Regions from separate parts of the Streptomyces sp. R-74717 genome, predicted to be linked through region 1. Evidence: riboswitches for the same ligand, from Rfam matches in the RefSeq annotation. Region 1 holds a riboswitch; each other region holds the start of a gene.

Region 1 (10,448 bases):
AGACCGCCCAGTTGCCGAGCGGGGTGAGGGTGGCCTGTCCGGCGCCGAGGGTGAGCGCGCCTACGGCGGCCAGTCCCTCGAGGGCCCAGTCGAGAAGGAGGGCGACCAGGGCTGCGGGGTGTGCCGCGGGGGCGGATTCGGCCGGTGCGGGCGGCGCCTGCGGCCCGTACGGCACCTCGCAGCGCTCCTCGTGGAGTTCCGCGACACGCTGACCGAGAAGGTCCAGGAGGGCGGGCACGGTGACCGGGCCCGCCGAGAGCTGGAGGAGGGAGAGCACCTGCGGCACGGCCTCGACGGCCTCCGCGACCGCGGTGGACTCGATGCCCTCGGGCGCGGGGTGGACGAGCGACCAGGCGTCGAAGAGCGCCACCCAGCCGCGGAGCACGGCGGAGTCGTCGCGGTCCCAGGCGCGCAGCCGCCAGCCGGGGCGTGCGGTGTCGCCGTGCAGTTCGACCAGACCGGCGAGCCGGGCCCGGTCCCAGCCGGAGCGCACCTGGGCCGGGGACAACTCCAGGGCTGTCGCGGCCCGTTCGAGGGCCTGGGCGGCCAGGGGCGGCGCGCCGGGGATCGCGCCGTCGGCTGCCCAGCGGGCGATCCGTACGGCGTCGGCGAGGGCCGTCCTGGCCTGGCGGGCCAGTTCCGCCCTGGGTGGGGTGCCCTCCGGGGGGCGGGGAGCCGGCCTGGTGCGCCGGGTGGTCACGGCCTTGCGAGCGGTGGCAAGGGGTCGCGGGCGGACAAGTCGCAGCCTGGAGTCGCGCGGGGTACGGGACGTCACGGGGAGCAGTCTTGCCCCTGACGGGCCGAAAGCCCAAACGGAACCCGAATTCGCGGTGGAAGGGGGTGGCGGGCGGGGTCCGGCACCAATCGGCCGATCCCTCGCATCAGGTCACATCAGGGGGGTGAGGAAGCGGCGCAGGGCCTCTTCGTAGTGGACCGGGTCGGCATTCCACATCGCCGCATGCGGAGCCTGCGGTACGGCGCGCAGGGCGATCAGGTCCGGGCGGCGGGCGGCGAGATCGCGGGACGGCTGCCAGGGGGCCAGGGTGTCGTCCGGGCCGTGGAAGATCAGGGTCGGGACATGCAGCGCCGTGGCGAGGGAGCCGTCCAGGAGCCGGGCGCCGCGCAGCCCGGTCTGCCCCTGGGCTGCGCGGACGGCGAGCGGCAGCAGTGCGGTCGGGACACCGCGGGCGACGGCCAGTGCGCGCAGTGTGGTGACCCAGTCCAGGACCGGGGAGTCGAGGACGAGACCGCAGATCCGGTTGCGGAGCGCGGAGTTGACGGCCGCGTGCAGCGCCATCGAGGCGCCGGTGGACCAGCCGTGCACGACGACCTTCTCGGCTCCGTACCGCACGGCGAAGCGGACCGCGGCGTCCAGGTCGCGCCATTCGGACTCGCCGAGGTGGGCGAGGCCGTCCGGGGAACGCGGGGCTCCGGCGTCGCCGCGGTAGGCCAGGTCGAGCACGGGAAGGCGCAGATCGTGCAGGAACTCCATGACGTTCATGGGGTGTTCCCTGGTGGTGCCGAGGCCGTGCACGGTGATGACCCAGGTGTCGCGGGGGCCGGGCAGGAACCAGGCGGGCAGGGGGCCGAGTTCGCCGGGGATCTCGACTTCCATGTGATCGAGTCCGAGGGCCGACGAGGGGTCGCCGCTGTGCAGCTGCGGGGTGATGCGGACCTCGGCGCCGGTTTCCAGGCTGCCGCGGTTGACTCGTTGCAGTCTGCGGACGACGGTGTCGGGGGCGTGGCGGGCGTGTTCGATCACCGGGCCGACGACGGCGTGGACGTCGTCGCCCTCCAGTCCGTACGTACCGGGCCGCAGGGCGGCGAAGGAGCGCGTCAGGGTGACCTGCCCGGCCGCTGTGGCGTGCACGGTGAGTCTGCGGTCGGCGGGGAGCGGTCGCCCGGACGGCACCCTGAGGGCGGCGTCGCTGGCGTACCGGCCGGCCGCGACCGTTGCCGCACCGACGCCGAGAATCGTGGTGACGGCTGCTGCCGTGACTGTTGCCGGGCGCACCGCTTCAGTGTCGTGGGGTGCGCCGCACCCTGCCAGTGGACGGCGGCCGTCCGGTGCCCCGCCGGGGGCCGGACGGACGGATGGGACGGGACAGCCGGAACAGCGGGGGCAGGCAGGGGTCGGGTCAGCCCGGTTGTCCGTATCCCTTCAGTGCCTCCTGTACGTCGCGCAGCTGGGCCGGGGAGAGCAGGGTCGGGGCGTGTCCGGGGACGGAGCTTGCGGTGAGCCAGAGCCGGCAGAGCCATTCCAGCTGGGCGGTCCTGTCGTACGCCTCGTCCAGGGTCGCTCCGTAGGTCACGGTTCCGTGGTTCTGGAGCAGGCAGCCCGTACGGCCCTGCAGAGCGGCGAGCATGTTCTGCGCCAGCTCCTCGGTCCCGTAGCGCGCATAGGCCGCGACCCGGACGGGGCCCCCGAGCATGGCGGCGGCGTAGTGGACCGAAGGGACCTCGGGAACCAGGGTGGAGACGGCCGTGGCGTGCACCGCGTGGGTGTGCACGACGGCTGCCGCGTCGCTGTTCCGGTAGACCGCGAGATGGAGCGGGAGTTCGCTGGTCGGGGCCAGTTCGCCGAGGATGCGGTTGCCTTCCAGATCGACGCCGACGGCGTCCTCGGGGCGAAGCCGGTCGTACGGCACTGCGCTCGGGGTGACCAAGACCGTACCGCCGACCCGTGCGGACACATTTCCCGAGGTCCCGACGACGAGGCCGTCCGCCGCCGTCCTGCGGGCGGTGGCGACGACACCGTCCCAGGCACGTTCGATCGCGTCCCGTTGCTGATCGCTCATGCGGAGATCCTGTCAGCCCTGGAGGTGAACGGGCATGCGATCGGCGGGACAAGTCACAATCCGGAGAAGTTCACAAAGGGGATGGCGGGGGGCGAACCGGGCCCGAATCGACCCTGCGCCCGGCCCACACCACCCTGCGAGGGACAAACTGAACGCACCGACTCCAGTTGGAGTCACCGTAGCGCCCTGCCCAGTTCACCTTCCGTTCATCCAGGTTGCCTACGGTCCACGTGCCAATGACGTCGAGCGATTGCCTGGGTAAATGGAACACATCACGCTGCTGCTCGCGATTGTGATCGTGACAGCTCTAGTGTTCGATTTCACGAACGGTTTCCATGACACCGCCAACGCGATGGCGACCACCATCTCGACCGGTGCACTCAGACCGAAGACAGCGGTGGCCATGTCCGCCGTTCTCAACCTCGTCGGCGCGTTCCTGTCGGTCGAGGTCGCCAAGACGATCTCCGGCGGGATCATCAACGAGGACGGGCTGCGGACAGAAGTCATCTTCGCGGCACTCGTCGGCGCCATCCTGTGGAATCTGCTGACCTGGCTGGTCGGACTGCCGTCCAGTTCCTCGCACGCCCTGTTCGGCGGTCTGATCGGCGCGGCCGTGATGTCGGCGGGCTGGTCGTCGGTCAACGGCGGCACCGTCGTCACCAAGGTGCTGCTCCCCGCGGTCGCCGCCCCGATCGTCGCCGGTCTGGCCGCGCTGCTGGCCACCAGGCTGACGTACCGGATCGGCGGGAAGATCCGCAACGACGCCCAGGAGAAGGCCACTGCCAAGGGCTACCGCGCCGGCCAGATCGCCTCGGCCGGACTGGTCTCCCTCGCCCACGGCACCAACGACGCGCAGAAGACCATGGGCATCATCACCCTGGCCCTGGTCACCGGTGGCGTCCTGCACCCCGGCTCCAACCCGCCGGTCTGGGTCATCGTCTGTGCCGGTACGGCCATCGCACTCGGCACCTACCTGGGCGGCTGGCGCATCATCCGCACCATGGGCAGCGGCCTCACCGACCTCAAGCCGCCGCAGGGCTTCGCCGCCCAGACCAGTGCGGCCACGGTCATCCTGGCCTCCTCGCACCTCGGCTTCTCCCTCTCCACCACCCAGTCCTGCTCCGGCGCCGTGATGGGCGCGGGCCTCGGCCGCCGGGGCGGCGTGGTCCGCTGGTCCACCGCCACCCGGATGTTCGTCGCCTGGGGTCTGACACTGCCGGCCGCGGGCCTGGTCGGCGCGGGCGCGGAGCTCCTCACCAAGCAGGGCACCTGGGGTGTCGTCGTCGTCGCGGCGCTGCTGGTCGTCGGCTCCGGGGCGATCTGGCTGGTGTCGCGCCGCAAGCCGGTCGGCCACGGCGATGTCGCCCCGACGGGCGGCGAAGCCGAGCCCGCGGGCATCGTCACCACGGCCATCGCCGCCGTCAGCCCGCCGCTCACCGTGGCCCAGGCAGCGGCCCAGGACCTCAAGACCACCATTCCGGCTCCGGCCGGAACCGCCCAGGACCCGGCGCGACCCGCCACCGTCTAGGCCAGCCGCCTAGGCAGGCCGTCTAAGGATTCAGCATGAACATCGACTGGGCAGCCCTCGGCTCCGTCTTCGGCGTCTCCCTCGTCGTCACCGTCGCGCTGGTGGGTTTCTTCACCCTGGGCATCGTCGGTCTCTCCAAGCAGCCCGAACCGGCGGCGCAGGGCGGCTCCGGCGGCTCACTGCTGCTGGCCCGCGCCGGCGCCTACGTCTGCTTCGCGCTGTGCGCTGCGGCGGTCGCGTACGGGATCTATCTGATCGTCGCCTGAGCCCTCCTCCGCGCACTCCCCTCGTCGGGCCGGACACACCTCGTGTGTCCGGCCCGTCGTGGTGTGCCCGGCCCGATGTGGGGCTCAGCACACTGCACCGTCGCAGGTCAACGGCAAGTTGACGGGCGTTCGCGGAGCGTGGTGGACTGCCGGAGCCAATTACGGCGACAGCAGAGGAAGCCGGTGCGAATCCGGCGCGGTCCCGCCACTGTCACCGGGGAGCAGTCCCCCACACCGGAAGTCACGGCACGCGCGAGCGGGTTGGAAGGCCGGGGGAACTGCGGATCCGGGAGCCAGGAGACTCTCGTCGCCGGTCACGTCGAACCAGGGCGCGGACCCTGAGTGAGGACATATCGCCATGCCTGGCTGCCGTGCGTCCGTTGCTGTGGCGCTCTCGACGAGAGCCGCCTGTACGAAGGTCCTTCGAGGCGTAACGGCCGGTTGAGCCGTGCGTGCCGACCGCGTCTTCGCGTACGGCGCCACGGCCGGTCTGATCGGCGATCTGCTGCTCGGTGACCCCCGCAGGGGACATCCGGTCGCCGCCTTCGGGCGGGCCGCGGCGGGCGTCGAACGGCGTCTGTGGCGCGACCACCGCGGGTGGGGCGCCCTGCACACCCTGGTCTGCGCCGGAGGCGCTGCGGGTGGTGCCGCGCTGATCACCCGTGCCGTACGCCGTCATCCCGCCGCCTCCGTCGCACTGACCGCGGCCGCCACCTGGTCCGTCGTCGGCGGTACGTCCCTGGGGCGTGAGGCCCGGGCGATCGGCGGCGCCCTGGCCGCCGGTGACATCGAGTCGGCCCGCGAGCGGCTGCCGCATCTGTGCGGGCGCGACCCGTACTCCCTCGACGGACCGCAGATCGCCCGCGCCGTGGTGGAGTCCGTGGCCGAGAACACCTCGGACGCCGTGGTCGGCGCCCTGGTGTGGGGTGCCCTGGCCGGTGTGCCCGGGCTCGTCGGCTTCCGGGCCGCCAACACCCTCGACGCCATGGTCGGCCACAAGTCTCCCCGCCACCGGCGCTACGGCTGGGCCTCGGCCCGCCTCGACGACCTCGCGGGCTGGCCCGGCGCCCGGCTCACAGCCCTGCTCGCCGTGGCCGCCGGGGGGCGGCCACGTGGAGCGGTACGGGCGTGGCGGGCCGACGCGGCGAAGCACCCGAGCCCCAACGCGGGCCCGGTGGAGGCCTCGTTCGCGGGTGCGCTCGGCGTACGGCTCGGCGGGACCCTCGCGTACGGCGGCCGGATCGAACACCGCCCCGTCCTCAACGGGGAGACGGGCCGGGCGGTGGAGACCGAGGACATCGAACGCGCGGTACGGCTGTCGCGCCGAGTGAGTGCGCTGGCCCTCGGCGTGTGTGTGGCGGGACGACTGGGTGCGGGCCTCGCCGCACGACGGATCGCAGGACTTCGGTCCGAAGGACTTCAGGTCACAGGACGTCGGATCGCAGGACGGAGACGGACATGAGCGGCGGGCTGCTGGTCGCCGGAACCACCTCGGACGCGGGCAAGAGCGTCGTCACGGCGGGCATCTGCCGCTGGCTCGTGCGCCAGGGCGTGAAGGTGGCGCCCTTCAAGGCGCAGAACATGTCGCTGAACTCGTTCGTCACCCGCGAGGGTGCCGAGATCGGGCGCGCCCAGGCCATGCAGGCCCAGGCCGCCCGGGTGGAGCCCACCGCGCTGATGAACCCGGTCCTGCTCAAACCCGGTAGCGACCGCTCCAGCCAGGTCGTCCTGATGGGCAGACCGGTGGGCGAGATGAGTGCACGCGGCTACCACGGTGGCAGGCAGGAAGCGCTTCTCGGCACGGTCGTGGACTGTCTGGAGCAGCTTCGGGGCACGTATGACGCAGTGATCTGCGAGGGGGCGGGCAGTCCGGCCGAGATCAATCTGCGGCGCACGGACATTGTGAACATGGGCATCGCACGGGCGGCACGCTTCCCGGTGGTGGTCGTCGGCGACATCGACCGCGGTGGCGTCTTCGCCTCGTTCTTCGGTACGACGGCGCTGCTGGACGCCGAGGACCAGTCGCTGATCGCCGGCTACCTCGTCAACAAGTTCCGCGGCGACGTGTCGCTGCTGGAGCCCGGCCTGGAGATGCTGCGCGGGATCACCGGGCGGCAGACCTACGGGGTGCTGCCCTTCGCCCACGGCCTCGGCATCGACGAGGAGGACGGTCTGAGGCCCGCTTTCAAGAACAGCACAGCGCTGCGCGGAGCCGTACGCGAATCGGTCGTCGCGCCGCCGCACGGCGACGACGTGCTGCGCGTCGCGGTGTGCGCCGTACCCCTGATGTCGAACTTCACCGATGTGGACGCACTGGCCGCCGAACCGGGCGTCGTCGTCCGGTTCGTGGACCGCGCCGAGGAGCTGGCCGACGCCGACCTCGTCATCGTGCCGGGCACCCGCGGCACCGTGAACGCGCTGGCCTGGCTGCGCGAGCGCGGCCTCGCCGACGCCCTGGTGCGGCGTGCCGCCGAGGGCCGGCCGGTCCTCGGCATCTGCGGCGGCTTCCAGATCCTCGGTGAACACATCGAGGACGACGTCGAGTCGAGGGCCGGGCACATCGACGGCCTCGGCCTGCTGCCCGTTCACATCCGCTTCGACCGCGAGAAGACCCTCGCCCGCCCCGTCGGCGAGGCGCTCGGCGCCCCCGTCGAGGGGTACGAGATCCACCACGGCGTCGCCGATGTACGCGGCGGCGAACCGTTCCTGGACGGCTGCCGGGTCGGCGCCGTGTGGGGCACCCACTGGCACGGCTCGCTGGAGAGCGACGAATTCCGCCGCCGCTTCCTGACCGAGGCCGCGCGGGCCGCCGGCCGGCGCTTCGTCCCCGCCCCCGACACCGGCTTCGCCGCGCTGCGCGAGGAACAGCTCGACCGCCTCGGCGACCTCATCGAAGAACACGCGGACACCGACGCGCTGCTGCGGCTCATCGAGTCGGGCGCACCGTCAGGACTTCCCTTCATCGCCCCCGGAGCACCTGGAGCACGCGCATGAACGCCCCTATGAGCACTGTGCTGTTGCTGTCGACCGCCGACACGGACCTCCTCGCCGCCCGCGCCTGTGGCGCGCCGTACCGGATCGGCAACCCCACCCGCATCGACGCCCACGAGGAACTCCCCGCCCTGATCGAGGGTTCCTCCGTCGCCGTCGTCCGCCTCCTCGGCGGCAAGCGCGCCTGGGAGGACGGGCTGGCCGTCCTCAAGGCATCGGGCATCCCCACCGTGCTGCTGGGCGGCGAGGCCGTGCCGGACGCGGAGCTGATGGCCGAGTCGTCCGTACCCGCCGGTGTCGTCGCCGAGGCGCTGCGCTACCTCGTGGAGGGCGGCCCCGGAAACCTCGTAGAACTGGCCCGCTTCCTCTCCGACACCGTCCTGCTGACCGGCCACGGCTTCGCCGAGCCGCAGAAGATGCCCGAGTGGGGTCTGCGCGGCAGCCGCGAGTTCACCGAGGGCCGCCCGACCGTCGGCGTGCTCTTCTACCGGGCGCACCAGCTGTCCGGGAACACCTCGTTCGTGGACGTCCTCTGCGACGCGATCGAGGCCCGTGGCGCCAACGCCCTGCCCGTGTACTGCGGTTCGCTGCGCGGCGCGGACGCCGGTCTCTACGAACTGCTCGGCAGGGCCGACGCCCTGGTCGCCACGGTGCTCGCGGCAGGCGGCACCCGTGCGTCGGACGCCTCCGCCGGGGGCGACGACGAGGCCTGGGACATCGGCGCGCTCGCCGATCTGAACGTCCCTGTGCTGCAGGGGCTGTGCCTGACCTCCGCGCGCGCCGCGTGGGACGCCTCCGACGCCGCGCTCTCCCCCATGGACGCCGCGATGCAGGTCGCGATCCCCGAGTTCGACGGCCGTCTGATCACCGTCCCGTTCTCCTTCAAGGAGCAGGGCCCCGACGACGTACCGGTGTACCGCGCCGACCCCGAACGGGCCGCGCGCGTCGCCGGAATCGCGGTGCGCCACGCGGTCCTGAAGCACAAGCCGAACGCCGAGAAGAAGCTCGCCCTCGTCTTCACCGCCTACCCCACCAAGCACTCGCGCGTCGGCAACGCCGTCGGTCTGGACACGCCCGCATCGGCGGTGCGGGTCCTCGACGCCCTGCGCGACGCCGGTTACGGAGTCGACGGGCACCCCGACAACGGCGACGAGCTCATCCACCGTCTCATCAACGCCGGTGGCCACGACGTGGAGTGGCTGACCGAGGAGCAGCTCGCGGCAGCCCCCGCGCGTGTGCCGCTCGCCGACTACCGGGCCTGGTTCGACAAGCTGGAACCGGAGCTGCGCGACTCGATGCTGGAGCACTGGGGCGAGCCGCCGGGTTCGCTGTACGTGGACGGGGACGACATCGTCCTCGCCTCGCTCCGGTTCGGGAATGTGGTGGTGCTGATCCAGCCGCCGCGCGGCTTCGGCGAGAACCCGATCGCGATCTACCACGACCCGGACATGCCGCCGTCCCACCACTACATGGCGACGTACCGCTGGCTGGAGAACTCCTTCGGCGCGGATGCCGTCGTCCACATGGGCAAGCACGGCACGATGGAGTGGCTTCCGGGCAAGGGCCTCGGCCTGTCGGCCGGTTGCGGCCCCGACGCCGTGCTCGGCGAACTGCCGCTGATCTACCCGTTCATCGTCAACGACCCGGGCGAGGGCACCCAGGCCAAGCGCCGTGGGCACGCCACGGTGGTGGACCATCTGGTGCCACCGATGGCGCGCGCCGACACCTATGGCGACCTGGCCAAGCTGGAGCAGCTGCTCGACGAGTACGCGCTGGTCAGCGATCTCGACCCGGCGAAGGCCCCGTCGGTGCGGGCGCAGATCTGGACGCTGGTGAAGGCCGCCGAGCTGCACCACGACCTCCATGTCGACGAACAGCCCGGCGACGACGACTTCGACTCGTTCGTCATGCACATCGACGGCTACCTCTGCGAGATCAAGGACGTTCAGATCCGGGACGGCCTGCACATCCTGGGCGGCGGTCCCGTCGACGAGGCGCGGGTCAACCTGGTGCTGGCCGTGCTGCGCGCCTCCCAGGTATGGGGCGGAACGGCGAACGCGCTCCCGGGGCTGCGGGCGTCGATCGCCGAGCACTTCGGGCTCAGCGAGAAGGAGTTGCTGGCCGAGCCCGGCGCTGCGGTGAAGGTGCCGGTCGAGCTGACCGAACTGGTCGACGGCCCGGCGCGCACCGGTGCGGATGCGATCGACCTGCTGGAGCAGCTGTGCCGCCGGCTCGCTGAGGGCATGGAGGAGCGCGGCTGGGACATCACGGCTGCGACTGGGCTGGTCCAGGACGTACTGCGCGTCGAACTCCCGGATGCGGTGGCCGTGCTGGGCTTCGCGTGCGAGGAGGTCGTACCGCGTCTGGCCCGGACGACGGACGAGATCGACCACATTCTGCGGGCACTGGACGGCGGCTTCGTACCGGCCGGCCCGTCCGGATCGCCCACGCGCGGGCTCGTCAATGTGCTGCCGACGGGCCGCAACTTCTACTCCGTGGACCCGAAGGCGATTCCGTCCCGGCTGTCGTGGGAGGTCGGGCAGTCGCTCGCCGACTCCCTGATCGCCCGGTATCTCGCCGACACGGGCGACTACCCGAAGTCGGTCGGCCTGACCGTGTGGGGCACCTCCGCCATGCGTACCCAGGGCGACGACATCGCGGAGATCCTCGCGCTGCTCGGCTGCCGGCCGGTGTGGGACGACGCGTCGCGGCGGGTGACCGGGTTCGAGGTCGTGCCCGTGAGCGAGCTGGGGCGCCCGCGCATCGATGTGACCGTGCGGATCTCCGGGTTCTTCCGCGATGCGTTCCCGCATGTGGTGGGGCTGATCGACGATGCGGTACGGACGGTTGCGGAGCTGGACGAGC
Region 2 (10,448 bases), 590 kb from region 1:
CCGCTCGTCGAGGGACGCCCGCGGCCAGGGCCCCTCGTCGAAGGCCCGCCGGGCGGCGGCGACAGCCCGGTCCACGTCCCCCTCGCAGGCGTGCGGCACCCGTCCGATGACCTGTTCGGTGTGCGGGGAGATGACCTCGATGACATCCCGGCCCAGCGGATCGACCAACTCCCCGCCGATGAACAGTTTTCCGTGTTCGACAAGCTCGGTCATGGCTGCTGCCTCCCGCGACCCGGCACGATACCTGACTCTGTGTCAGAACTGATACCAGTTCCAGTTCCAGGAGTCCACGGCTGCGACAGCGCCCACCCGGGCCGTCGGCCGATCGGTCCGGGCCGCCGCCCGACCGAGGAGGGTCCTCGAACGAATAGATGGTCGACTGGGGCTACTACTGAAACAAGTTCTCGTTACAGTGGGCGCGGTGCACCGCACAGCCGTACGTCCGGTACGCCGACCAGGCCGCGGAGAGAGATGGGGAGCCCATGACGCAGGTGACCGACCACGGCGGAGGCGTACACAGCATCAAGGTCCCCATCCCTGACAATCCGCTCGGCCACACTCTTGTGCATGTTCTCGACACCGATCGCGGACCGGTCCTGATCGATACGGGCTGGGACGATCCGGAGGCGTGGGACACGCTCACCGACGGGCTCGCCGCCACCGGTGTGGATATCGGCGACATCCACGGTGTGGTCATCACCCACCATCACCCGGACCACCACGGCCTCTCCGGGCAGGTGCGCGAGGCGTCCGGGGCCTGGATCGCCATGCATGCGGCGGACACCGCGATCGTGCGGCGGACCCGTGAGTCCCGGCCGGGCACCTGGCTGACGTATCTCTCGGCGAAGCTCAGCGCGGTCGGTGCACCCGAGGAGCATCTCGCGCCGTTGCGGGCGGCCGCGGCCGAGAGGGGCCGGATGCGCACGCTGCCCGGGCTGCGGGCTGCGCTTCCGGACCGGGAGATCGTTCCCGGTGAACTCCTCGGTCTGGCAGGCCGCAAGCTGCGGGCCATCTGGACGCCGGGGCACACGCCCGGCCATGTCTGCCTGCACCTGGAGGAGGAGCATCCGAGGAATCTGCCGGGCCGTGGCCGGCTCTTCTCCGGGGATCATCTGCTGCCGGGGATCAGCCCGCACATCGGGCTGTACGAGGACCGGGACGACGCCACGGTCACCGACCCTTCCCCAAGCTCTCAGCTGCGTTCGAGCAGGGGAGACCCCCTTGGCGACTACCTCGACTCGTTGGAGCACATCGGCAGGCTCGGGGTCGCCGAGGTGCTGCCCGCCCATCAGTACGCGTTCGCGGATGCCGCAGGCCGCGTCCAGGAACTCCTGGACCATCACGAGGAGCGGCTGACCGGCCTGCTCAAACTGCTGGCCGCCCCGCTGACGCCGTGGCAGCTGGCCGAGCGGATGGAGTGGAACCGGCCCTGGGCGCAGATCCCGCACGGCTCGCGGAGCATCGCCGTCTCGGAGGCGGAGGCGCATCTGCGGCGGCTGGTGAAGCTGGGGCGCGCGGAGGCGGTGGCGGGGAGCGAGCCGGTGATGTACATCGCGGTGTGACGGGGCTCCCGCCCCGGCGGGAGGGAGGACGGGCGTCGGCGCTCCTCCCGGCTCGGAGGCCGTCCGAACCCGCCCGGTAGAGTGTGCGAGTCGTCATCATGCCCGTTCAGGGGGAAGCCGGTGCAAATCCGGCACTGACCACGCAGCCGTGAACCGTCGTAGGAGACGGTGAGTCGGAATGCCCTGTCCGCGGTCGTGACCGGCTCGCACCACCGGAACCCCGGTGGTCGGCACCGTCGAGGTATACGGAGCCGGAGCCTGGTGCGTGAGCGTGCCTGTGCCCGGTTCCCCCCCGCAGGAGAGGCCCCGCCCGCCATGACCGTACGCCGCAGCGCAGCAACGCTCGCCGTCACCGCCACCGTGCTCTGTGCGGCCGCTGCCCCGGTCGCGGTCGCAGCGCCGTCCCCGTCGCCCTCGCCGTCCGTCGCACTGCCTTCCGGGCTGTACGGGACGAAGGACCCCACGTACGACGGTGTCTGGCGGCAGTCGCTGGCCTTCCTCGCCCAGCGGGTCGAGGGCGTCACGCCCGCCACGAAGTCGGTGGACTGGCTGATCGCCCAGCAGTGCGGCAACGGCGCCTACGCCGCGTACCGGCCCGATGTCTCCCAGCCGTGCGCCGAGAAGACCGTGCTGGACACCAATGCCACCGCGGCCGCCGTCCAGGCGCTCGTCGAGGTGGGCGGGCACCGGGACATCGTGAACAACTCTGTGCGCTGGCTGAAGTCCGTACAGAACGAGGACGGCGGCTGGGGTTACACCGCGGGCAGCCCCAGTGACGCCAACTCCACCTCGCTGGTGATCGGCGCCCTTGCCCGGCAGGGCCAGCGGATCGGGGACATCACGACCCCGGGCGGCAAGACCCCCTACGACGCACTGCTGGGGCTCGCGATCCCGTGCGGCGGCAAGGACGGCGGCGCCTTCGCCTACCAGCCCGACAAGGCCGGGAAGCTCGCCGCCAACGCGGACGCCACCGCGGCCGCCGTGCTCGGCACGATGGGCAAGGGCCTGGCCGTCGGGGACAACGCCGCGGTCAAGGCGCCCAACTGCCACCCGGGGTCCGGTCTCACGCCCGAGCAGGCCGCCCAGAACGGCGCCCACTTCCTCGCGGACACCCTCGCGACCAGCGGTCACCTCAACCTGGCGCCGATGCCCGGCGCCGCCGACTCCACCCCGCAGCCCGACTTCGGCAACACCGCGGACGCGGTCGTCGCGCTGTCGGCCGCGGGCCACCAGGACAAGGCGGCCAAGGCCGTGACCTGGCTGAAGAAGAACTCCGCGGCCTGGGCCGAGCAGAACGGTCCCGCCGCCTACGCGCAGCTCGCCCTCGCCGCCCACGCGACCGGTGCCGACGCCCGCGACTTCGGCGGCGTCAACCTGATCGACAAGCTGAACGCGACCGGTCCCGCCCCCGCGGCCGTCACGACGCCCGACCCGTCCGCCGACACCGGGTACGTGGCCACGGAGAAGGACCAGGTCCACAGCGGGGACGACGTGATCGGCGGCGTGTGGTGGTACGTCGGCATCGGCCTCGTCGTCGGTGCGGGCGCCGGCTTCCTGATCAGCGGCCGCCGGAAGAACCAGCAGCTGTGAGGCGGGCGGGAAGGGCCGCCGCTCTCCTGGTGATCCTGGGCGCCGTCCTGGCCGTGCTCGGCGCGGGGACGGCTCAGGCGGCCGGGTACCGGTACTGGTCGTTCTGGGAGGGCTCCGGCACCGGCTGGACGTATGCCACCCAGGGCCCGTCCCTGGTCCGGCCGGACGACGGCGCGGTGCAGGGCTTCCGGTTCTCGGTGAGCGAGGACTCCCAGGACTCGGCGAAGCCGCGCCGCTCCCCCGGCTTTACGGAGATCTGCGCGGACACCCCGGCCGAGGACGGCACCAAGCGGGTCGCGCTGGTCATCGACCCGGGCACGGCGGCGGACGCCCCGGCCGGCGAGACTCCGCCCGCGCTGCGCACCGCGTGCGCACGGGTCGCCCCGGACGCGAGCACCGCGGAGGCGCTCGCCTCGGTGGCCAAACCGCTGCGCTACAGCAGCGACGCGCTGCTCTGTGCCATATCCGGCTATCCGGCCTCGGGCTGCGGCGAACAGGTCTCGGACGACGGTCACCAGGCGCCTGCCGCGTCCGCATCCGCGTCCCCGGCCGATTCCGCCGCCGACGGGGACTCCGGCGGCTCCGGCGGCGGACCGTCCGTCGGGGTGCTGGTCGGGGCCGGTGCCGTTCTTCTCCTCGGCACAGCCGCAGTCGTGCAGGCCCGCCGCCGCCGCGGATGACCGCCTCGACCACCCGCCCGGCCCGGCCGCGCCGCCCACTGCGCGCCCCCGGGGCGACCCGGAGCAACGCCCTGCCCGCCGGGGCCTGGTGGCTGTGGGCGCTCGGCCTCGCCACCGCCGCGTCCCGGACCACCAATCCACTGCTGCTCGGCCTGTTGGTGGGGGTGGCGGGCTATGTGGTCGCGGCGCGCCGTACGGATGCGCCGTGGGCCCGTTCGTACGGAGCGTTCATCAGGATCGGGCTGTTCGTCGTCGGTGTGCGGCTGGTCTTCTCCGTCTTTCTCGGTTCGCCGATCCCCGGTACGCATACGGTGTTCACACTCCCCGAAGTGCCGCTGCCCGACTGGGCGAAGGGTGTCAGGATCGGTGGCCGGGTCACCGCCGAACAGCTGGTCTTCGCGCTGTACGACGGGGCGAAGCTGGCCACCTTGCTGATCTGCGTCGGTGCGGCGAACTCGCTCGCCAACCCGGCCCGGCTGCTGAAGTCGCTGCCGGGTGCGCTGTACGAGGCGGGGGTCGCCGTCGTCGTCACGATGACGTTCGCGCCGAACATGGTCGCCGATGTGGTGCGGCTGCGCACCGCGCGGCGGCTGCGGGGCCGTCCGACCGGTGGCATCAAGGCGGTCCTCCAGATCGGACTGCCGGTCCTGGAGGGCGCGTTGGAGCGGTCGGTCGCGGTGGCGGCCTCGATGGACGCGCGCGGATACGGGCGCACCGCACAGGTCCCGCCCGCCGTCCGGCACACCACGAACGTCCTCACGCTCGGCGGGCTGCTCGGGGTGTGCGCGGGTACGTACGGTCTGCTGGCCGCGCAGGGTGCGGTGTACGGCCTGCCGCTGCTGATCGCCGGGCTCGTCGCCGCGATGGCCGGGCTGCGGCTCGGCGGGGCCCGCTCGGTCCGTACCCGCTACCGGCCCGACCGGTGGGGTGTGCGCGCCTGGCTGGTGGCGGGTTCGGGGGTCGCCGTGGCCGTGGCGATGATCTGGGCGGGCGGTGTCGACGGGGAGGCGCTGCACCCCGGGGTCGTACCGCTGGTCGCACCGGTGCTTCCGTTGTGGCCCGCGGCGGCGGTGCTGATCGGGCTGCTGCCCGCGGTGGTGGCGCCCGTGCCGCCCCCGGTGGGCGCCCCGAACTCCAAGGAGAGCCAGTGATCCGGTTCGAGCACGTCTCGGTGCAGTACGAGGGGACGGAGCGCCCCACCCTCTCCGGGGTCGATCTGACCATTCCCGAGGGCGAGTTGGTACTGCTCGTCGGTCCGTCCGGGGTCGGGAAGTCGACGCTGCTGGGCGCCGTGTCCGGTCTCGTACCGCACTTCACCGGCGGCACGCTGAGCGGCCGGGTCACGGTCGACGGCCGTGACACGCGTACTCACAAACCACGCGAACTCGCCGATCTGGTCGGCACGGTGGGCCAGGACCCGCTCTCCCACTTCGTCACCGACACGGTCGAGGACGAGCTGGCGTACGGGATGGAGTCGCTGGGCCTCGCCCCCGATGTGATGCGGCGGCGGGTCGAGGAGACCCTCGATCTGCTGGGCCTGGCCGGGCTGCGCGACCGGCCGATCGCCACGCTCTCCGGCGGGCAGCAGCAGCGGGTGGCGATCGGCTCGGTCCTCACCCCGCACCCGAAGGTCCTGGTCCTCGACGAGCCGACGTCCGCGCTGGACCCGGCGGCGGCCGAGGAGGTCCTCGCCGTGCTGCAACGGCTGGTGCACGACCTCGGTACGACGGTCCTGATGGCGGAGCACCGGCTGGAGCGGGTGGTGCAGTACGCGGACCAGGTCGTCCTGCTGCCGTCGCCGGGCGTCGCACCGGTCATGGGCGCGCCCGCGGACATCATGGCCGTCTCCCCGGTCCACCCGCCGGTCGTCGCGCTGGGCCGGCTGGCGGGGTGGGAGCCGCTGCCGCTCTCGGTCCGCGATGCCCGGCGCCGGGCGGCGGGCCTGCGCGAGCGGCTGGCGCAGGCACAGCCGCCCGCCCCGTCGCCCGCACCGGCCGGTGCAACCGTGGCCCCGCTGCCCGCCGCCCCCGCGCGGCGCGGCGCCCTCGCCCGGCTGCTGGGCCGCGGCGCACGGACCACCACCGCCGCTTCCGAGCCCGTCGCCGATGCCACGGCCCGGGTCGAGCGTCTCGGTGTACGGCGTGGGCGAGTCGAGGCGCTGCGCCGGGTGACGCTCACCGTCGCCGCCGGCGAGACCGTCGCCCTGATGGGCCGCAACGGTGCGGGCAAGTCCACCCTGCTGGCCGCGCTCGTCGGCATGGTCGAGCCCACCGCGGGCACCGTCCTCGTCGGGGGCCGGACCCCGCACCGTACGCAGCCGCGCGAGATGGTGCGCCGGGTCGGCCTCGTACCGCAGGAACCACGCGATCTGCTGTACGCGGACACGGTCGCCGCCGAGTGCGCCGCGGCCGACGCCGACGCGGGCGCCGCAGCGGGCAGCTGTCGGGCCCTGGTCTCCGAACTGCTGCCCGGTGTGCCGGACGACACACACCCCCGCGATCTCTCCGAGGGGCAGCGCCTCGCGCTCGCCCTGGCCGTCGTGCTCACCGCGAGGCCCCCGCTGCTGCTCCTGGACGAGCCGACCCGCGGGCTGGACTACGCGGCGAAGGCCCGACTGGTAGGGGTGCTGCGCACTCTCGCGGCCGAGGGGCATGCGATCGTCCTGGCCACGCACGATGTGGAACTCGCCGCCGAGCTGGCGCACCGGGTGGTGATACTCGCCGACGGGGAGAGCGTCGCGGACGGGGAGACCCGGCAGGTGGTGGTCTCCTCCCCGGCGTTCGCTCCGCAGACCGCGAAGATCCTCGCCCCGCAGGAGTGGCTGACCGTGACGCAGGTGCGCGGCGCGCTGGGAGCCACGTCATGAGCGGGCGCCGGACACGGCCGGTACGTCTCGGGCCGCGTGCGATCGCCGCGCTCGTCCTCGTCAGTGCGATCGGTGTGGTCGCGTTCGGCTGGCCGCTGCTGGCCGGTGCGGACTCCGGTCTGGCGCATTCCCAGGACGCGCCGTGGCTGTTCGCCGCGCTGCTGCCGCTGCTGGTCGGCGTGGTCGTCGCGATGATCGCGGACTCCGGTCTCGACGCGAAGGCGGTGGCGATGCTGGGGGTGCTGGCCGCGGTCGGCGCCGCGCTGCGCCCGCTGGGCGCGGGCACGGCGGGGCTGGAACCGATGTTCTTCCTGATGGTGCTGAGCGGCCGGGTGCTCGGGCCCGGCTTCGGCTTCGTGCTCGGCTCGGTGACGATGTTCGCGTCCGCGCTGCTCACCGGTGGGGTGGGCCCGTGGATGCCGTTCCAGATGCTGTCGATGGGCTGGTTCGCGATGGGCGCGGGCCTGCTGCCGGGCCCGGACCGGCTGCGCGGGCGGGCCGAGCTCCTGATGCTCGCGGCGTACGGGTTCGTGGCGTCGTTCGCGTACGGCACGGTGATGAACCTGTACGGCTGGACGATCGTGCCCGGACTCGGTTCGGGGATCTCCTTCCAGCCGGGTGACCCGCTGCCGGAGAACCTGGTCCGCTTCCTCGCGTACTGCATGGCCACTTCGCTCGGCTGGGACCTGGGCCGGGCCGTGCTCACCCTGGTGCTGACCCTCACCATCGGCGCGACGCTGCTGAAGGCGCTGCGCCGGGCCACCCGCCGCGCCGCCTTCGAGGCCCAGGTCACATTCGACGCCCCCGGCACGTGAGGCCTCCCACAGGGCCTTGATGCTCCACGAGGCGGGGTAGTAGCCGCACCCACTCGGCACGAACATCGTCCAGCACGAGAGCGGCTGGAACCCCAGCGCGACCAACGCCTCGTCCGGCGCCTATGGCCTCGTCCAGGCCCTGCCCGGCTCGAAGATGGCCTCCGCCGGCTCCGACTGGAAGACCAACGCCAAGACCCGGATCAAGTGGGGCATGGACTACATGAACTCCCGCTACAGCAGCCCGTGCGGCGCCTGGTCGTTCTGGCAGGCCAACCACTGGTACTGAGCCGACACCCGCTGAGCTCGCACGAAGGCCCCTCGAATCCGCCACCGGTCTGGGCCTTCGCCACACCCTGACGCAGGTCAACACATGGCCAACGGTCTACTTCATATAACTTGGCCAGCTTAATAACCCGTTGGTCCATTTAGGCGCATTTTGCTCGGGTGTCCGTTCCCGTCAGCCGCCGGAGCGTTGTCACGTACGTGGAACCTCGAGACTTCTGGGATCGGAACGCCGTACTGGCGGAAGCATTCTGCGCCAGCGACGAACGCATGCGTCTGGCGCAGGCGCTACTGGACGAGGCGCAGGCGGAGCGGAGCAGGACGCTTGCGGCCTTCGCCGTCACAGTCGGCGACGACGGCTCGATCGCAGACATGATGGGCCTCAACGAACGCGAAGTGCGATTAGCACGACGCACGGTGGGCCGCGGTGACGCCCGGTCCCTTGCCCAGGAGCTCCTGAGCCAGCCCCCGCAAGCGACGAGGGAAGCACCGGCCGAACCCGCACCCGAGATCCCCGTGCCTCACCCGCGCGAAGAGGTGATCGTTCCGCCGCTGGACACGCCACCGCCGGCCCCGGCCTCACCCCCTCCTCCTTTGCCGCCCGTCGAGATGGAGAACACGGTCGTCTGGTCGCCCAGCATGGACTCCGTGCTGCTGTGGAGCTGGGAGTCCGGCCTCGACGTGCAGACGGTCGCCGCCGAACTCGGTCTGGACGTACGGGCACTGCTGATGCGCGTACAGGAGCTCGCCAACGACGGACTGCTCACGCTCGCGACCCCGGTCGCCGAGGTGAGCCGGTCCGGGCGGCACCGCCGCCAGCACGAGGACGGATACGCCGCACTGTTCGGCCCCACCACCACCTTCCCCACCCACGTGCCGTACTGAGCGGGCGCACCCGTCCGTCGCCCCCGGCGGCATGGACCCGGCCGGGTCCATGCCGCCGGGACGCACGGTTCAGTGCCGCGCGGCGACCGTGTCGAACCAGCGCACGATCTGCGGCCCCGACTTCATGTACGTGGCGTTGTGGCCGGCGGAACCCTGGTCGGTCACCGGGGCCCGGACGCCGTGTGCGGCCAGATCGGCGGCGCAGTTACGGGCGTTGGCGATCGGCACATCGGTGTCGCCGGACGAGGAGTAGAGGCGCACGGGAACGTCCGGCTTCCAGGCGCAGTTGCCGTCCTGAGCGCGCACCGCGGCCAGCAGGGCGCCGGTGGGGTGCTGGACCTGCCGGTAGTAGTCGTCGGTGAGCAGCTCCTTCAGCGTCGCGGGCAGCGCCGGGATGATCTGCTCCTCGGTGTGGTCGGTGTCGAAGAGGTCGTCGACGATTCCCGCGTACGGCTCCCGGAACGCTTCGGCGGGGTCCTTGTAGAGCGGGTGGAGCCTGTTCTGCGCGGTGAGGAAATACGTCATGTAGAAAATGCCGCTGGTGTCGTTGACACTGCCGTCGAACAGGCCGGGTGTCTCGACGTGCTCGATGTCGTACGGCCCGGAGACGGGGGCGAGGGCCCGGAGCCTGAAGTGCCGGTCGACGCCGTTGTCGAGGGCCCTGCCCAGGGCCATCGCGACCTGGCCGCCCTGGGAGAAGCCACTGGCGTACACCTCGCCGGTGAGCGGGCGGTCCAGGCGCAGTGCTGCGGTGCGGGTGGCCCGCAGCATGTCCACGGAGGCCGTGACGGAGGACTTGGTGTCCATGTACGGGTGGCGGCCCGGCCCCTTGCCGAGGCCCAGGTAGTCGGGGGCGGCGACGGCACGGCCCGCCGAGGCGTGGAGATAGGGCGCGAAACGGCCGAAGTCCTCGCCGACGGAGGGCGCGTAGTCGCGGTGGGCCATCGTGCCGTGGGTGTCGGAGACCAGGTCCAGGCGGTGCGGGCCGCCCTTGGGGAGGGCGAGGAGGCCGGTGGCGATGGTGGGTGTGCCCTGCGGGGTGATGGTGCGGTAGGTGAGGCGGTAGGCCCGCAGGCCGTGGCGGACGGTGTCGGTGTCCATCCCTCCGGAGGCGAGGAAGCGGGCGACGTCGGCACGACCGAGGTCGGCCACGGGGGTGATGTCCAGGAGGGCCCCTCTGCCGTGCGCCGCGGCCGAGGGGGGTGACTCGGGTGCGGCGGTGGGCTGTTGGGCCACGGCCGGTGCGGTGCCGAGTGCGGCGAGCAGCAACACGGTGGCGGTCGCCAGACCGCGGCGGGCGGCGCGGTGTCGCGTGTTCCACGTTGTGTGGTTCATACGGCTGTTGTCGTCCATGACCACGACGCTATGCAGCCGCGCGCGGCGCCGGTACCGGCGTGGCCCCCCGGCCGGAGGTACATCTGGCAACACCCCCGGCCGGGGGTCTTCCTCCACAGTGCCGCGTTACAGCCGCTGGATGATCGTGCCCGTCGCCAGCGCTCCGCCCGCACACATCGTGATCAGAGCGAACTCCTTGTCGCGGCGCTCCAGTTCATGCAGGGCCGTGGTGATCAGCCGGGCCCCGGTGGCGCCCACCGGGTGGCCCAGCGCGATGGCTCCGCCATTGACGTTGACCTTTTCGAGGTCCTGCTCGAAGACCTGGGCCCAGCTCAGCACCACCGATGCGAAAGCCTCGTTGATCTCGACGATGTCGATGTCCTTGAGTGACATCCCGGCCTTGCCGAGCACCGCGCGGGTCGCGTCGATCGGT
Region 3 (10,448 bases), 3.9 Mb from region 1:
TCGCCATCTCTTCCAACAAAGCCCTACACGGAACGGTGCGTACAACCGGGACGGCGGTTCGAGACCCGCCGCCCCGGCGCGGGACGCGTTACTGCGATTACTGCTGCTGGCTGAGGCGCTTGTTGAGCTCGCCCTCGACCTGCTTGGCGGCGTCGGCGGGCGACTTGCCCTGCAGGACCAGCGTCATGTAGGTCTTGATGGGGTTCGGCGGGTTCTCGACCGGCGCCCATTCCGGGATCAGCGGGGTGGTGCCACCGGACTTGGCGGCGGCCGGGCCGGCCGCCTCGGCGGCGGGCTGGCCGACGGTGTACTGCTGCATGGCGTCGTTCTTCGGAGACCAGCCGGCCTCCTTGATGAGCGCGCCGTCGTTCTTCTCGGAGAGCGCGATCTTCAGGAACTCCTTGGCCAGCTCCTGCTTCTTGCTGCCCGCGGCGACGGCGAGGTTGGAGCCGCCGAGGAAGACGCCCTCGGGCTTGTCCGCCGTCTCACCGGGGATGGTGAAGAAGCCGATGTCGTCCTTGAGCTTCGGGTTGGCCTTGATGGCGGTGCCGGCCTCGTAGCCCATGGCGATGATGGCGCCGGTCTTGCCCTTGGCGAAGACTTCGGCCTGCTGCGGGGTGGCCTCGTCCTTGTCCTTGGGAGCCTTGGAGTAGGACTGGTACTGCTTGTACACGTCCATGGCCTCGGCGACCTTCGGGTCCGCCAGGTTGGAGACGTACTTGTCGCCCTCCTTCTTGACCGGCGAGACGTCCTTGCCGACGAGCAGACCGTCGAAGAAGTACCAGTTCTGGCCGGGCAGGTAGACGGGCTCGGCGTCGCCCTTCTCCTTGATGGCGTCGAACGCCTTGAAGAGGTCGGCACGGGTCTTCGGCGTCTCGGTGATACCGGCGTCCTTGAAGACCTTCTTGTTGTACATGACGACGCGGTTGCCCACGTACCACGGCAGGGCGTACTGCTTGCCGTCGTATATGGAGGGCTGGTTGATGCCGTCGGCCCAGGCGGAGCCGATCTCCTTCTTCAGGTCACCGAGGTCGGCGAGGCCACCGGTCTTGGCGTACGCCGGGGTCTGGGTGTTGCCGATCTCCAGGACGTCCGGCGGGTTGGACTCGGAGAGGGCCGTGGTGACCTTCTGCTGAATACCGTTCCAGTCCTGGACTTCGATCTTCAGCTTGGCCTTGGTCTTCTTCTCGAACTCATCGGTGACCGTCTTGGTCCACCCGGGCGGGTTCGATCCGGACATCGTCCAGACGGTGAGCGTCTCGCCCTTGTAGCTGTCCGGGCCGGTCTTCTTACCGCTGTTGCTGTCGCCGTCGTCGGACCCACACGCCGCGAGGCCGATCATCATGCCCGCGACGCCGACCGCCGCGATGAGCTTGCGCTTCACGCCAAACCCTCCTCAGGGATATTGCAACCCCGCCCACCGCGAAGACATTCGACGAGTACTGCTGGGGCTGGACCTGGTCTTTAATGGTTTAGACCAGCACCGGGAGCTTGGCCTAGACCTTTAGGGGTGTCAAGGGTGTATAAGAAGTGCACTCGCGTCCGTTACAGGACCGACACCTGAGGGAGGGCGACGAGCCGTGACCGGACCGTGCCACCATGTGAGCCGCGACAGACGGAGGAGCCGGTGACGGCAGCAACGCAGCAGTCGGGAAGGCGGGCCATGGGTGCCGACGGGGGCAGTACGGAGAACGAGACGGGCGCGGCCACGCGGACGGCGCGCGTCCCGAAGTACTACCGGCTGAAGCGACATCTCCTCGACATGACGGACACCATGCCGCCGGGCACCCCCGTGCCACCGGAACGGACCCTGGCCGCCGAGTTCGACACCTCGCGCACGACCGTGCGCCAGGCACTCCAGGAACTGGTCGTCGAGGGCCGGCTGGAGCGCATCCAGGGCAAGGGCACCTTCGTCGCCAAGCCGAAGGTCTCACAGGCCCTGCAGCTCACCTCGTACACCGAGGACATGCGCGCCCAAGGGCTCGAACCGACGTCCCAGTTGCTGGACATCGGCTATGTCACGGCGGACGACACGCTCGCCGGGCTGCTCGACATCACGACCGGTGGGCGAGTGCTGCGGATCGAGCGGCTGCGGCTCGCCAGCGGGGAGCCGATGGCGATCGAGACCACGCACCTTTCGGCCAAACGCTTTCCGGCGCTGCGCCGTTCACTGGTGAAGTACTCCTCGCTCTACACCGCCCTGGCGGAGGTGTACGACGTCCGGCTGGCCGAGGCCGAGGAGACCATCGAGACCTCGCTCGCCACCCCGCGCGAGGCCGGACTGCTCGGTACGGATGTCGGCCTGCCGATGCTGATGCTGTCCCGGCACTCGCTCGACGGGCAGGGCGAGCCGGTGGAGTGGGTGCGCTCGGTCTATCGGGGCGACCGGTACAAGTTCGTGGCGCGCCTGAAGCGGCCGACGGACTGAGGTCCGGGTGCGTCGGCCGACTGATTCCGGCCACGCACCCCTGGGCGCAACCGTCTCGGCCCCCGTGGAATCCACCACTCCACGGGGCCGTTGGCACACCTTGGCGCAGACCAAGTGTCGTACGTTTGACAACATTCCGAACATTCGCGCCCGAACATGGGACCGTTGCCGGACCGCAATGCGGACAGGGGGTGACGGTGACCGGAAGCCTCCCCTAGATTTCCTGCGCATTACACCAGGTGATCAGCGAGGGGACGGAGTCGCCGCATGCCAGCAGACCCAGAAGGAAAACCGCCCACAGTCACCCCCGTGCGGGTGGTCATCGCCCTCTGTCTCATCGCGCCGTTCGTGGCGATGCTCTGGGTGAGTTCGTATGCGAAGGTGGACCCCACCTTCATCGGCATTCCGTTCTTCTACTGGTACCAGATGCTCTGGGTGCTGATCTCCACCGCACTCACGATGATCGCGTACAAGCTGTGGCAGCGTGACCAGCGCGCCCGCAAGGGGGGTGCGTCGGCATGAAGGACGGCGTGAACGGCGTCGCGCTCGGCGTCTTCATCTTCTTCTTCCTGGCCGTCACGGTCATGGGCTTCCTGGCGGCGCGCTGGCGGAAGGCCGAGAACGACGCCAGCCTCGACGAATGGGGCCTGGGCGGACGTTCGTTCGGCACCTGGGTCACCTGGTTCCTGCTCGGCGGCGACCTGTACACCGCGTACACCTTCGTCGCCGTTCCCGCGGCGATCTACGCGGCGGGCGCGGCAGGCTTCTTCGCCGTGCCGTACACGATCCTCGTGTACCCGCTGATCTTCACCTTCCTGCCGCGGCTGTGGTCGGTCTCGCACAAGCACGGGTACGTGACCACCTCGGACTTCGTCCGCGGGCGCTTCGGCTCGAAGGGGCTCTCGCTGGCGGTCGCCGTCACGGGCATCCTCGCCACGATGCCGTACATCGCGCTCCAACTCGTCGGCATCCAGGCCGTGCTGGACGTGATGGGCGTGGGCGGTGGAGAGAACACCCACTGGTTCATCAAGGACCTGCCGCTGCTGATCGCGTTCGCAGTGCTCGCCGCGTACACCTACTCGTCCGGTCTGCGGGCGCCGGCGCTGATCGCGTTCGTCAAGGACGGACTGATCTACCTGGTCATCGCGGTGGCGATCATCTACATCCCGATCAAGCTCGGCGGCTTCGACGACATCTTCGCCAAGGCGGGCGATGCGTTCTCCCAGACCAACCCGGCAACCGGCAAACCGCGCGGCGCGCTCGCGCCGGGTGAAGCGGGCCAATGGGGTTACGCCACACTGGCGCTGGGCTCGGCGCTGGCGCTCTTCATGTATCCGCACTCGATCACGGCGACGCTCTCCAGCCGCAGCCGCAATGTGATCCGGCGCAACACCACGATCCTGCCGCTGTACTCGCTGATGCTGGGCCTGCTGGCGCTGCTCGGTTTCATGGCGATCGCCGCCGGGATCAAGGTGGACAACGGGCAGTTGGCCATCCCCCAGCTGTTCGAGAACATGTTCCCCGACTGGTTCGCGGGGGTCGCGTTCGCCGCCATCGGAATCGGGGCTCTGGTGCCCGCCGCGATCATGTCGATCGCCGCGGCGAACCTCTTCACCCGCAACATCTACAAGGACTTCCTCAGGCCGGACGCGACCCCGGAACAGGAGACCAAGGTCTCCAAGCTGGTGTCGCTGCTGGTGAAGGTCGGCGCGCTCGCCTTCGTCCTCACCATGGACAAGACGGTCGCGATCAACTTCCAGCTGCTCGGTGGGATCTGGATCCTCCAGACGATGCCGGCCCTGGTCGGCGGCCTGTTCACCCGCTGGTTCCACCGCTGGGCACTGCTCGCGGGCTGGGCGGTCGGCATGGTGTACGGGACGGTGGCCGCGTACGGGGTCGCCAGCCCGACCCAGGCGCACTTCGGCGGGTCGTCCAAGGAGATCCCGGGCATCGGCGAGATCGGCTACATCGGCCTGACCGCGTTCGTGCTGAACGTGGTGGTGACGGTGGTGCTCACCTTCGTTCTGAACGCCGTGAAGGCACCCGCCGGGATCGACGAGACCTCCCCGGCCGACTACACGGCCGACGCGGGCGACCCGAGCGTCCAAGCGGAGCTCCCGCCGGCCACGGCGGGGGCCCCGGGCGGCGGCCACTGACGACCGCTCCCACGGCCGGACGACGGCCCGTCGCGCCCCTTCAGCGGGGCGTGGCGGGCCGTCCGTCTGCTCCGGCAGGGGATCTCACGGCTTGTCCCGTCGGCTCGACTTCTGTTGCGCGACACAACATGTGGGGGCCGTCCCATCCAGCGGCCCCCACATGTATGCTCGTGCTCGCTGTCGCCGCAGGGAAATCCGGTGCGAATCCGGAACTGTCCCGCAACGGTGTATTCGGTGCGCTTTTGCGCACCCTCAGGTAAGTCCGAGGGCCTGCCGACAGCGCATCCGGCTCGACCGAACCGGATGCCAGACGTCCGGGCCTCGCGGATGGGCCGGTGGACGCCGTGATGAGTGCTGCCCGACGCGGGCCCACCTCTGCCCGGCTGCCCCGCTCCCCGCCGGCCCCGAGCCGAGCGAGGGAGAGCACCACGTGACCATCGCGCCAGCCGATCCGGCTTCAGTCGCCGTGTCCGAAGCGGCCGAGTCCGAGGGAACCGCACACGACGGACCGGGAACCGCACTGCTGCGGACCCTGACCGACCTCACCGTCGATCTGCCCGACACCGACCCCGGTCGCGTCGCCGCCGCCGCGCTGCGCGGCCGTAACGCCCGGTCGGACGAGGCGGAGTTGCGCTCGCTGGCCACGGAGGCCGCCGCGGGGCTGATCTCCGAGGACCCCGCCTACTCCCGGCTCGCGGCCAGGCTGCTGACCCGCACCATCGCGGACGAGGCGGCGGGCCAGGGCGCGGTGTCCTTCTCCGCCTCGGTGGCCGTCGGGCACCGAGAGGGCCTGATCGCGGACCGCACCGCCGAGTTCGTCGCGCTGCACGCGGCCGCGCTCGACGCACTGGTGGAGGGTTCGCTGACCGACGGCGCCGACGACCGTTTCGGTTACTTCGGGCTGCGGACGCTGTACAGCCGCTATCTGCTGCGTCACCCGCACACCCGCCAGGTCATCGAGACGCCGCAGCACTTCATGCTGCGCGTCGCGGCCGGGCTCGCCGAGGACGACTCGAAGCGCGCCCTGGACGAAGTCGCGGCGCTGTACGGGCTGATGAGCCGGCTCGACTACCTGCCGTCCTCGCCGACCCTGTTCAACTCCGGCACCCGGCATCCGCAGATGTCCTCCTGCTATCTGCTGGACTCCCCGCTCGACGAGCTCGACTCGATCTACGACCGCTATCACCAGGTGGCACGGCTCTCCAAGCACGCGGGCGGCATCGGCCTCTCGTACTCCCGCATCCGCGCCCGCGGTTCGCTGATCCGCGGCACCAACGGGCACTCCAACGGCATCGTGCCGTTCCTGAAGACGCTCGACGCCTCGGTCGCCGCCGTGAACCAGGGCGGCCGCCGCAAGGGCGCCGCCGCCGTCTACCTGGAGACATGGCACGCGGACATCGAGGAGTTCCTGGAGCTGCGCGACAACACGGGTGAGGACCAGCGGCGTACGCACAACCTCAACCTGGCGCACTGGATCCCGGACGAGTTCATGCGCCGGGTCGACGCGGACGGCGACTGGTCGCTGTTCTCACCCGCCGATGTGCCCGAGCTGGTCGACCTGTGGGGCGACGAGTTCGACGCCGCGTACCGGGCAGCCGAGGCCAAGGGGCTGGCCCGCAAGGCGATGCCGGCCCGTGAGCTGTACGGCCGGATGATGCGTACCCTCGCGCAGACCGGCCAGGGCTGGATGACGTTCAAGGACGCCTCCAACCGGACCGCGAACCAGACCGCCGAGCCGGGCCGCGTCGTCCACTCGTCGAATCTGTGCACCGAGATCCTCGAAGTCACCGATGACGGCGAGACGGCCGTCTGCAACCTGGGCTCGGTCAACCTCGGTGCGTTCGTCGCCGACGGTGGCATCGACTGGGAGCGGCTGGACGCGACTGTCCGCACGGCCGTGACCTTCCTGGACCGGGTCGTCGACATCAACTTCTACCCGACCGAGCAGGCCGGCCGGTCCAATGCGAAGTGGCGCCCCGTCGGCCTGGGTGCGATGGGTCTGCAGGACGTCTTCTTCCAGCTGCGGCTGCCGTTCGACTCCCCCGAGGCCCGCGCGCTCTCCACAAAGATCTCCGAGCGGATCATGCTCGCCGCCTACGAGGCGTCCTGCGAGCTCGCCGAGCGGTCCGGACCGCTGCCCGCCTGGTCCCAGACGCGTGCCGCGCGCGGTGTGCTGCACCCCGACCACTACGACACCGAGCTGAACTGGCCGGAGCGCTGGGACGCGCTGCGCGCCCGGGTCGCGAAGACCGGGATGCGCAACTCGCTGCTGCTCGCCATCGCGCCGACGGCGACGATCGCCTCGATCGCAGGGGTGTACGAGTGCATCGAGCCGCAGGTCTCCAACCTCTTCAAGCGCGAGACGCTCAGTGGCGAGTTCCTCCAGGTCAACGCATATCTGGTGGATGAACTGAAGCAGCTCGGCGTGTGGGACGCGCGGACCCGTGAGGCACTGCGCGAGGCGAGCGGTTCCGTGCAGGGCTTCGCCTGGATCCCGGAGGACGTACGGGCGCTGTACCGCACGGCGTGGGAGATCCCGCAGCGCGGTCTGATCGACATGGCAGCGGCCCGTACGCCGTTCCTCGACCAGAGCCAGTCGCTGAACCTGTTCATGGAGACGCCGACGATCGGCAAGCTCTCCTCGATGTACGCGTACGCCTGGAAGCAGGGGCTGAAGACGACGTACTACCTGCGCTCGCGCCCGGCGACCCGGATCGCCCGTGCGGCCTCCGGCCAGGCCTCGGCCGCCGCCCCCATTCCCGTGCAGCAGGCCCAGGCTCCCGACGCGGACGCGATCGCCTGCTCCCTCGAAAACCCCGAGTCCTGCGAGGCCTGCCAGTAATGAGCTCCACCAACTCCGAGAAGAACCTGCTCGACCCGGGCTTCGAACTGACTCTGCGGCCCATGCGCTACCCGGACTTCTACGAGCGCTACCGCGACGCGATCAAGAACACCTGGACGGTGGAGGAGGTCGACCTCCACTCCGACGTCGCCGACCTCGCCAAGCTTTCCCCCGGCGAGCAGCACATGATCGGCCGGCTCGTCGCGTTCTTCGCGACGGGTGACTCGATCGTCTCCAACAATCTCGTGCTGACGCTGTACAAGCACATCAACTCCCCCGAGGCGCGGCTGTATCTGTCGCGGCAGCTCTTCGAGGAGGCCGTGCACGTCCAGTTCTATCTGACGCTGCTCGACACGTATCTGCCCGATCCGGACGACCGTGCCGCCGCGTTCGACGCGGTCGAGGAGATTCCGTCGATCCGTGAGAAGGCGCAGTTCTGCTTCAAGTGGATGGATTCGGTCGAGAAGATCGAGCGACTGGAGACGAAGGCCGACCGCCGTCGCTTCCTGCTGAACCTGATCTGCTTCGCGGCGTGCATCGAGGGGCTGTTCTTCTACGGCGCGTTCGCGTACGTCTACTGGTTCCGCTCGCGGGGTCTGCTGCACGGTCTCGCCACGGGCACCAACTGGGTGTTCCGTGACGAGACGATGCACATGAACTTCGCGTTCGAGGTCGTGGACACCGTCCGCAAGGAGGAGCCGGACCTCTTCGACGACGAGCTCCAGCAGCAGGTCGCCGACATGCTGAAGGAGGCTGTCGACGCGGAGCTGCAGTTCGGCCGGGATCTGTGCGGCGACGGGCTGCCGGGCATGAACACCGAGTCCATGCGCCAGTACCTGGAGTGCGTGGCCGACCAGCGGCTCACCCGGCTGGGCTTCCCGGCCGTCTACGGCTCCGAGAACCCGTTCTCGTTCATGGAGCTGCAGGGCGTGCAGGAGCTGACTAACTTCTTCGAGCGCCGGCCGTCCGCCTACCAGGTGGCGGTGGAGGGCTCGGTCGCCTTCGACGACGACTTCTAGATCCTGGCCCAGCTTCTGAGGTAGGGGCGCCGCGCATCCGTCACCGGCTGCGCGGCATCCGCCGTTTCCGGTGGCGCGTCCCCCCGTTCCCGTTCCGCTTCCCGCAGCTCGCGGTCGATGCGGCGCTCCCGGGCGAGCCCGGCGAGGGTGGGCAGCAGAAAGAGGGCGATGAGTGCAGCTATGGCCAGGACGTTCAGGAATGTGTTCATGCCTCTACTCTCGTCCGCACGGACGGATTGCGGCAGTGGCAGGACTGTCATAGAGCATCGAATTACTGCCACACTTGCTCCATGCTGAAGAATGTCGCCGCCCTGCTGCTCGACGAGGTCCACCCCTTCGAACTGGGTGTGCTGTGCGAGGTCTTCGGCCTCGACCGCAGCGACGAGGGCCTGCCGGTCCACGATTTCGCCGTGGTCTCCGCCGAGGGCCCGGTGCTGCGGACCCATGCCGGGTTCACCATCAGTACGCCGCACGGACTCGACCGTCTGGACGAGGCCGATCTCATCGCCGTGCCGGCCGGCAGCCACTTCATCCGGCGGGACTACCCCGAAGAGGTCCTCGACGCCCTGCGCCGGGCGGTGGGCCGGGGGGCACGCGTGCTGAGCGTCTGCTCCGGCGCATATGTGCTCGGCGCGGCCGGACTGCTGGACGGGCGCCGCTGCACCACCCACTGGCGCCACGCCTCGGAGCTGGCCCGCCGCTTCCCGCGGGCCGTCGTCGAACCCGATGTGCTGTACGTGGACGAGGGCCCGGTCATCACATCGGCGGGCACGGCGGCCGGGATCGACGCCTGTCTGCATCTGGTCCGGCAGGCGTACGGCCCCGATGTCGCCAACGCGATCGCCCGCCGCATGGTGGTGCCGCCGCACCGGGACGGTGGGCAGGCGCAGTACATCAAGCGGCCGCTGCCCCGCACCCGGTGCGACACGGTCGGCGAGACGCTGGTCTGGATGGAGCGCCACCTCGATCAGGAGATGACCGTCGAACAGCTCGCCGTACAGGCACACATGTCGCCGCGCACCTTCGCCCGTCGCTTCCAGCAGGAGACGGGTACCACTCCGTACCGCTGGCTGCTCCGCCAGCGGGTGCTGCTGGCACAGCATCTGCTGGAGACATCCGATGAAACGGTGGACACCATCGCCGGTCGCACCGGCTTCGGAAATGCCGCCGCGCTGCGCCATCAGTTCGTACGATCGTTGGGCACGACGCCGAATGCATACCGTCGAACCTTCCGCGGCCCGAGCGCGATGACCGAAGTAGCCTGACGCGGAGCACGGAAGGGCCCCGTACGCCGGTTCGGACGGACCGGCGTACGGGGCCCTCGTGTGTCAGATGCCGCAGTTCGGCGCCGACCAGAAGTGGCTGGGGCCCTGGTTGACGTGGACGTGGTCGCCGTGGTCCGGGTAGCCCGGGCCGAGGATCCCGTTGAAGCCGTGGTTGCGGGCCTCCTTGGCGAGGGTGCACAGGGCGTGCGGTCCGGCGCCGAGGTCGGCCGCGTCCCCGTACAGATGACGGCTGTTGGACGCGCCGCCGACCGCACTGTTGCAGGAGGTGGAGCGGAAGCCGCTGGTGATCCGGATCGACTGGTCACCGAGCGCGTGCCGCAGCGCTTCCAGCTTCCACATGGTGCTCAGGGCGTTGGCCTTCGCCGTGCCCGCCGCGACGGCACCACCCGCCCAGGTCGTGTTGCACTGGTTGTGCTCGGCGTACGTGAAGTGGATCGGGGTGCAGTCGTTGTCCTGGAGCTCATAGATCCTGGCCTGGGTGGCCGGGCCCGCGATGCCGTCGGCGGCGAGGCCGTAGGCGGCCTGGAAGCGCTTGACGGCGGCGGTGGTGGCCGGTCCGTAGGAGCCGTCGACGGCGAGCACGGAGTTGTAGCCGGGGTAGCCGGCCACCCGTATCTGGAGCTGGACGACGTCATTGCCGGTGGCGCCGGGGGACAGTGTGCGGGTCCAGGTGTAGCAGCCGTCGGCCTGTGCGGTGCCGGCGGTCACCACGGCCCC

What was found. A riboswitch is a leader RNA that binds a small molecule or an ion and turns the genes downstream of it on or off. The one in region 1 is predicted to bind cobalamin.
Region 2: it holds a riboswitch for cobalamin, as region 1 does, so the genes downstream of both, NRF20_RS31390 (prenyltransferase/squalene oxidase repeat-containing protein) here and NRF20_RS34060 (cobalamin biosynthesis protein) in region 1, are expected to answer to the same signal.
Region 3: it holds a riboswitch for cobalamin, as region 1 does, so the genes downstream of both, NRF20_RS15920 (ribonucleoside-diphosphate reductase subunit alpha) here and NRF20_RS34060 (cobalamin biosynthesis protein) in region 1, are expected to answer to the same signal.

Annotation. Positions count from the first base shown of each region.
Region 1 covers NZ_CP102361.1:7,431,101-7,441,548, reverse strand. The annotation lists gene NRF20_RS34085 (hypothetical protein) at 1-700, opposite strand, end outside; gene NRF20_RS34080 (alpha/beta hydrolase) at 887-2,014, opposite strand; gene NRF20_RS34075 (class II aldolase/adducin family protein) at 2,139-2,798, opposite strand; gene NRF20_RS34070 (anion permease) at 3,061-4,326, shown strand; gene NRF20_RS34065 (hypothetical protein) at 4,362-4,592, shown strand; cobalamin riboswitch at 4,765-4,896, shown strand; gene NRF20_RS34060 (cobalamin biosynthesis protein) at 5,041-6,054, shown strand; gene NRF20_RS34055 (cobyric acid synthase) at 6,051-7,586, shown strand; gene cobN (cobaltochelatase subunit CobN) at 7,595-10,448, shown strand, end outside.
Region 2 covers NZ_CP102361.1:6,838,876-6,849,323, reverse strand. The annotation lists gene NRF20_RS31400 (aldehyde dehydrogenase) at 1-213, opposite strand, end outside; gene NRF20_RS31395 (MBL fold metallo-hydrolase) at 483-1,562, shown strand; cobalamin riboswitch at 1,633-1,768, shown strand; gene NRF20_RS31390 (prenyltransferase/squalene oxidase repeat-containing protein) at 1,878-3,152, shown strand; gene NRF20_RS31385 (SCO2322 family protein) at 3,149-3,832, shown strand; gene NRF20_RS31380 (energy-coupling factor transporter transmembrane component T) at 3,829-4,983, shown strand; gene NRF20_RS31375 (ABC transporter ATP-binding protein) at 4,980-6,698, shown strand; gene NRF20_RS31370 (ECF transporter S component) at 6,695-7,513, shown strand; partial or broken gene NRF20_RS31365 (transglycosylase SLT domain-containing protein) at 7,572-7,799, shown strand; gene NRF20_RS31360 (hypothetical protein) at 8,066-8,680, shown strand; gene NRF20_RS31355 (alpha/beta hydrolase) at 8,750-10,033, opposite strand; gene NRF20_RS31350 (steroid 3-ketoacyl-CoA thiolase) at 10,142-10,448, opposite strand, start outside.
Region 3 covers NZ_CP102361.1:3,549,878-3,560,325, forward strand. The annotation lists gene NRF20_RS15900 (extracellular solute-binding protein) at 98-1,384, opposite strand; gene NRF20_RS15905 (GntR family transcriptional regulator) at 1,664-2,428, shown strand; gene NRF20_RS15910 (DUF3311 domain-containing protein) at 2,696-2,950, shown strand; gene mctP (monocarboxylate uptake permease MctP) at 2,947-4,584, shown strand; cobalamin riboswitch at 4,736-4,877, shown strand; gene NRF20_RS15920 (ribonucleoside-diphosphate reductase subunit alpha) at 5,015-7,426, shown strand; gene NRF20_RS15925 (ribonucleotide-diphosphate reductase subunit beta) at 7,426-8,445, shown strand; gene NRF20_RS15930 (hypothetical protein) at 8,442-8,654, opposite strand; gene NRF20_RS15935 (GlxA family transcriptional regulator) at 8,736-9,710, shown strand; gene NRF20_RS15940 (D-Ala-D-Ala carboxypeptidase family metallohydrolase) at 9,774-10,448, opposite strand, start outside.